Regions from separate parts of the Paenibacillus sp. HGF5 genome, predicted to be linked through region 2. Evidence: predicted binding sites of a transcription regulator. Region 2 holds the regulator's gene; the other holds the start of a gene.
The links. The regulator CtsR, encoded in region 2, represses protease genes until heat stress. The targets are predictions, from matches to a motif close to ATGGTCAATAAAGGTCAAACA.

Region 1 (3,414 bases), on a different contig from region 2:
GGAATTCCCGCCGTCGGAATCCAGTTTCCCTTACGAATTCAGCGGTGACTTCGTGGTCCATTACAACCAGAACGACATCCTGAGCATTACGGCGTATGATTATTCGTACACCGGCGGTGCCCATGGCATGACCTTCCGTAAAAGCTTCACGTTCTCCTTGAAGGACGGCAAGCAAATGAAGCTGGGGGATTTCATCAACATGCAGGGCAAGAACAAGCAGAAGCTGAACAACCTTGTGCTGAGCAAGATGAAGAAAGAGGGAGGTTACCTCGGCGGTTTTGAGGGAGTGCCTGCCGATGCCGACTTCTACGTGAAGGATAACGCGGCGGTGCTGTACTTCCAGCTTTATGAGTACACCGCCTATGCCTATGGATTTCCTGAGTTTGAGCTGAAGCTGAAAGAGTGGAAGTAAGAGTTACGATAACGATTTGTGTAACTTGCAATCATTTATTAATTAATAAGTTTCACTAGATACATGATGCTGTCCTGATGTAACACTGTGCCGGAACCAGTTGTGAAAAGTCCCCTGATCACGTGAGCGTGGAGTGTATACTCCTGCTTCCTGCGGTCAGGGGATTTTCGCGTTATCGAGAGGCTTGCCTCGATGACAACATGCCTGTCTTGTACATCTTGCACACTGTTTCTGCTCCCTGTACACGAATGGTTCGTAGTCCGTGGCAAGCAAGCCGTTCGGTGAAATCCTACATGAAAGCAGTGAGGGTGGTACTCTTTTATTTTCCCTCCCCTCAAGTTAAGGCAGGCCTTTTAGGAGGGGAGTCTTACCGCTTTAGGTTTTATTGAAAAAGTTGTCCCCTCCAGTGAGAATATCCTTGGAGGAGCAACGCGTTCGCCTTTGACATCGGGAAACCTCCCTGTCCATTCATTCAAGTTTCCCGATTTCAACAGCGACCGGAGGGGATACTCTCACTATTTAGTACTCGAAGTTTTCAATGATTCAGAGAATAAGAAAGGACAGGCACCGGATAACGGCGCCTGCCCTTTACTTCATTTCTTTTATAAGCCTTGCGGTGGTGTGTTTTCCAGTACTTGATCGATCAGGCCATACTCTTTGGCTTCGTCAGCCGTCATGAAGTAGTCGCGATCAGTATCCTTCTCGATGCGCTCCAGCGGTTGGCCGGTGCGTTCGGACAGGATGCGGTTCAGCTTGTCGCGCATTTTCAGAATGCGGCGGGCACGGATTTCAATATCCGTGGCTTGACCTTGTGCGCCGCCGAGCGGCTGGTGAATCATGATCTCGCTGTTAGGCAGACCGTAGCGTTTGCCTTTGGCGCCTGCGTTGAGCAGGAATGCGCCCATGGAAGCAGCCATGCCGACACAGATCGTCGAGACGTCCGGTTTGATGAACTGCATCGTATCGAATATCGCCATACCTGCGGTAATGGAACCGCCAGGGCTGTTGATGTAAAGATGAATATCCTTCTCGGGATCCTCAGCCGACAAGAACAGCATTTGGGCAATGATGGAATTGGCGACCACGTCATTTACGTCGGAGCCGAGGAAGATAATGCGGTCTTTCAGCAATCTGGAATAGATGTCGTACGCCCGCTCACCGCGGTTGCTTTGTTCAACGACCATAGGTATAAAACTCACGTGGAAAACCTCCTCTTAAGTACCTCATATAAATACTGTTACCGTATTACCCACATGATAAACAATTTAAATCAAAAAGTCAAAGAAAGTCAAACTATTGAGTAAAAAAAAGAGCCGTTATGGGCACTTTAGGGTAATCAGTATAGAGAATAAATGTTATAATGGCGCGCCCGCGAGGAATCGAACCTCGATCTCAGGCTCCGGAGGCCTACGTCATATCCATTGGACCACGGGCGCACAAAAATCAGCAACGAAGTTGATTATACCGCATCTATTTGAAAAATACAATAGCGGACAAAACTTTGTTCCTATTATATAGACGAGCCGGTAGTTGGCCATAATGTATAAGAATGCCTGGGGTAGAGAAATATACTTTCGGACACTTGCAACCGGCATGATTATTGGTTAGAATAAGGGTGGGACTTAAAAAGTTTAACTGGGACATTTTACGACCAGGTAAGGAGAGCCGAGACGAAGTTTGCAGGAGTGGAATGCATGCGTAACCTATTAGAAATACAAGAGCAACTTCTGCCGGATCTGATGGACACTCTTAAACGAAGGTATACCATCCTTCATCAGATCAAGTTGTCCGGAATTGTTGGCCGAAGAACACTGGCTTCATCGCTATCGATGACCGAGCGTGTTCTCAGAGCAGAGACTGATCTTCTGAAAGCGCAAGGGCTGATCGAGATTGAAACGCTCGGCATGCGGATCAGCGGCTCAGGGATATGCTTGCTGGAGGAGTTGGAACCGGTCATGAATGAGTTGTTCGGACTGGTTGAACTGGAAGAGAAGATTCGTCAGGCTTACGGGCTTCGTAAAGTGGTCATTATTCCCGGTGACAGCGAGTCATCTCCGGAAGTCAAACGTGAGCTTGGCCGGGCCGGAGCAAGAACGCTGCTTAACTTTGTCCAGGATGGAGATACGATTGCTGTTACAGGCGGCTCCACGCTCGCCGAAGTGGCAGAGCAGATGTCCTCTTTGCCTGGCGGAGAACCGTTGACAAGCACTTGGTTTGTGCCGGCCCGAGGCGGCCTCGGGGAGAGCATGGAGATTCAAGCGAACACCATTGCTTCCAAAATGGCTAAGCGCGTTGGGGCTGAGTACCGATTGCTTCATGTACCGGATCTGCTCAGCGAGGATGCTTATCAATCGTTGGTTCAGGATCAGCACATCCAGGAGATCGTGGATGTGATCAGGCGCAGCCGCGTCATTATTCACGGCATCGGAGATGCCATGGAGATGGCCAGACGGCGCAAGCTGGATGAAGGCTCTATCCGGAACTTGCAGGCAGATGGCGCGATCGCGGAATCCTTCGGCTATTATTTCAGCGAAGATGGCGAAGTTGTCCACAAAATGCTTACCCTTGGACTCCGGCTTGAGGATATTATGCGGACGGAGACCATCATCGGCATTGCCGGAGGGCAAGGCAAGGGCAAAGCGATCCACGCGGTGCTGAAATTCGGGCACGAGGACATTCTCGTTACGGATGAAGCCGCGGCATTGGAAGTCGAGAAGGAAATTGACGCCGGCATCTGAGTCCGCGGGCGTACAACTGATTTTTCATTATTGTTGTCTTGATTGGCTTAACGGCCAATCTTGAATATATAAATTTTACAAATATGGAGGGAACTACTCATGGTTAAAGTAGGTATTAACGGTTTTGGACGTATTGGACGTAACGTATTCCGCGCTGCGCTGAACAACAGCGAAGTTGAAATCGTAGCAATCAACGATTTGACGGACGTAAAAACGCTGGCACACCTTTTGAAATATGACACGACTCATGGCAGACTGAATGCA
Region 2 (3,414 bases):
GAGGGATATGAGCCGGGCCGGACGGTTGATTTTGCCGCAGCGGCGGCGATGCTTGCCCATACGGTAACGGGAGATACGCCGACGGCGAACGAACGCGAAGTGCTTCAGGCGATGAGTCATCATATGTCTGACGTGGAAAGGTAGGAGGAAGCATGTCGATCACGCGGAAGAACGGTCCATTATACTTGCAAATCAAGAAGATCATTAAAGATCGGATTCTGCATGGGGTATATCCACTTGGTTCCCATATTCCTTCCGAGCCGCAGCTGGAACAGGAATTTAACGTCAGCAAAATGACGGTTCGCAATGCGATCCAGGAATTGTACCAGGAAGGGTATGTAGAGAAGCGCAGCGGTGTGGGAACGATCGTGACCCGGAACACGTCCTTTTCCAAGCTGTCCAAGGGGAAGCTGTTTACCGAGATTTTGGTTGAAGAGGGCCACCAGATCCGGAAGCGCCATCTGAAGACGGAATGGGTGCACAATGAACCGGAAAGCGAATTGTTCCTGAAATTCGGTGAGCGGTGCCTGCTGATCGAACGGCTGTATTTGCTGGACGGGAGCCCGTTTATCTACTACACCCATTACGTATCGTCCCTGGTGGACATGGGGGAGGAGTTCGATTCAAGCGAACTGCCTTCCTTGTATGAACGTATCGAGGAGAGTCAAATCACGCTGGAGAATTTCCGGGACCGTTTCCTGGCGACCGTGGCTAATGAGGAGATTGCCTCGCTGCTGGATGTAAGCGCCGGAACCCCGTTACTGAAGCGGTTGAGATCCTCCTACGACCAGACGGGCAGCATCATTGAATATAGCATCGGGTACTACAATACGGAGTTACAGCATTATTTGATCAGTTATGATGCTTAAGATATAGAAACGACAGGAAGAAGTGGCCATGAGAGACCGGTTTTAATCCGGAACGTTGGCTGCTTCTTTTTTTATTACTTCGGTTGAATTGTTCTTCGGAAAAGGGCTATAAGCGATTGAAGAAGTGGGTACAATAAGAATACATGCATAGCGCGAACATTTGAGAACTACCCTCTTGGCAAAATGAAAAAATGTGCTATAATGAGATCAAAGTCAAAGAAAGTCAAAGTCAACGAGGTTCGCTGATTTTGATTATGGTTAATCAACGTATAAGCAAGGCTCTGTGCGGACGTGTAAGATCACTATCCGTCTTAACGTTTCAAACAGTGGAGGATGAACAGACCATGCGTAATATCTCTGATATTATCGAACAATACCTGAAGAGCATTTTGCAGGAAAGTCCGGAAGGAACCGTCGAAATTCAACGGAATGATTTGGCGGAGCAATTTTCTTGCGTTCCTTCCCAGATCAATTACGTGATCAGCACTCGGTTCACGCTGGAGAAGGGCTTTCTTGTCGAGAGCAAGCGCGGCGGGGGCGGATACATACGCATCCAGCGTATCGAGCTTCCCCAGCATACTGCACTCCAGCAGCACCTTCATCATACCATCGGCAGCATGATCGACCAGACGGTAGCGGAAGGCTTGATCTACCAGTTGGAGGAATCCCGGTTTTTGACGAAGCGGGAGGCCAGCCTGATGCGGGCCGCCGTTTCAAGGGAATGCCTGAATGTGAAGCTTCCTTATCGGGATGAGCTGCGCGCAAGGATTATGAAGGCGATGCTTATTTCTTTATTAGGTAAGTGAGTCTGTGTAAGGAGGCATCGGAGTATGTTATGCCAAGAATGCGGTAAACGGCCGGCGACACTTCATTTCACCAAAATTGTGAACGGGGAGAAAACGGAGTTTCATTTTTGTGAAACTTGTGCCCGCGAAAAAGGGGAATTGATCCCCGGCACGTCGAATGGGTTTTCTATACACAGTTTGCTGTCAGGCCTGCTGGATCTGGATCCTTCAGGCAAGGGCCAGACCCCCGGTGCGAAAACGGCTCAGACGCTGCAATGCGAGGAATGCGGCATGACGTATTCCCAGTTCAGCAAGCTTGGCCGGTTCGGCTGCAGCTCGTGTTATAAATATTTCTCGGATCGATTGGATCCGTTGTTCAAGCGAGTCCATGGGGGAACCTCCCATGTGGGCAAAGTGCCGAAGCGTACCGGCGGCCGGATTCAGATCAAACGCCGGATCGATGAGCTTAAGAAGGAGCTTCAAATGAGGATCCTGCAGGAGGAATTTGAAGCGGCTGCCGAGATCCGGGACCAAATCCGTGAGCTGGAGCGTAACATTGCTCAGGGATAAGATCGTTACATTTTGCACTTTAGTAGGAGGAATGCGTGATGTCTAATCTCCGGTTTACCGATTCGGCGCTGAGCGAGTGGATGCGCGGGAACGGTCAGGATTCCGACATTGTCATCAGCACCCGCGTGAGGGTGGCGCGCAACCTGCAGCATCTTCCTTTCCCGCTGCTTGCAACGGATCAGCAGTCGGGAGAAGTGCTAGAGCGCCTGACCCATGTGTTAAAGGATAAGGAGGATTTGCAGGATTTCGGGCATTTGCATGTAATTAAATTAAGTGAGATTGATGAGCTGGATAAGAAGGTTCTCGTCGAGAAGCATCTGATCAGTCCCAATCTGGCAAATGAATCCCGAAACGGGGCCGTCATCCTTACCGAAGATGAATCCGTCAGCATTATGATCAATGAAGAGGATCACTTGCGCATACAGTGTCTGTATCCCGGATTCCAGGTTCGGGAGGCATGGAGCCGCGCGACGGCGCTGGATGATATTTTCGAATCCGAGATCGATTATGCTTTTGATGACAAACGCGGTTACCTAACGAGCTGTCCGACCAATGTCGGCACCGGCCTTCGCGCTTCGGTCATGATGCATCTGCCCGCGCTTGTCATGACGCAGCAGATCAATCGGATTCTCTCGGCCGTATCCCAGGTAGGTTTGACCGTTAGAGGAATTTACGGCGAGGGCAGCGAAGCTTTGGGCAACCTGTTTCAAATCTCGAATCAGATTACGCTCGGGCAAACCGAGTCGGAGATCATCGAGAATCTTCACAGCGTGGCCCTGCAGATTATCGAGCATGAGAAGAATGCCAGGGCGCGGCTCCTCAGTGAATCCAAGCTCCGTATTACGGACCGGGTCATGCGTTCATACGGCATCCTGTCCTATGCAGCGGTCATGGATTCCAAGGAAGCGGCTCAGCGCTTGTCCGATGTTCGGCTAGGCGTGGATCTCGGCCTGCTGGAAGGCCCGGAAATTCCGGTCATGAACGAGCTGAACGTGAAGACGCAGCCGGGATTTCTCCAGAAGACCTATGGAGAGGGCATGAATCCTTCCGAACGCGATATGTACAGGGCTAAGCTCATTCGGGAGACATTGGGCAACCGTTAAGAAGTTGTTAGTTATTATTTCTCGCTTTACAGTTGGATGACGGTATAAACGTCTTAGCTGGCGATACACCGAAATCCGCGAGGTTCA

Region 1: the regulator CtsR is predicted to act here: its motif matches at 1,687-1,707, upstream of clpP (ATP-dependent Clp endopeptidase proteolytic subunit ClpP).

The regions. Positions count from the first base shown of each region.
Region 1 is NZ_AEXS01000131.1:15,931-19,344, reverse strand. It holds gene HMPREF9412_RS20450 (PdaC/SigV domain-containing protein) at 1-412, shown strand, start outside; gene clpP (ATP-dependent Clp endopeptidase proteolytic subunit ClpP) at 1,015-1,611, opposite strand; tRNA gene HMPREF9412_RS20440 (tRNA-Arg) at 1,774-1,848, opposite strand; gene HMPREF9412_RS20435 (sugar-binding transcriptional regulator) at 2,107-3,150, shown strand; gene gap (type I glyceraldehyde-3-phosphate dehydrogenase) at 3,250-3,414, shown strand, end outside.
Region 2 is NZ_AEXS01000156.1:7,796-11,209, reverse strand. It holds gene HMPREF9412_RS25345 (sugar kinase) at 1-144, shown strand, start outside; gene HMPREF9412_RS25340 (GntR family transcriptional regulator) at 153-869, shown strand; gene HMPREF9412_RS25335 (CtsR family transcriptional regulator) at 1,214-1,675, shown strand; gene HMPREF9412_RS25330 (hypothetical protein) at 1,700-2,224, shown strand; gene HMPREF9412_RS25325 (protein arginine kinase) at 2,263-3,327, shown strand.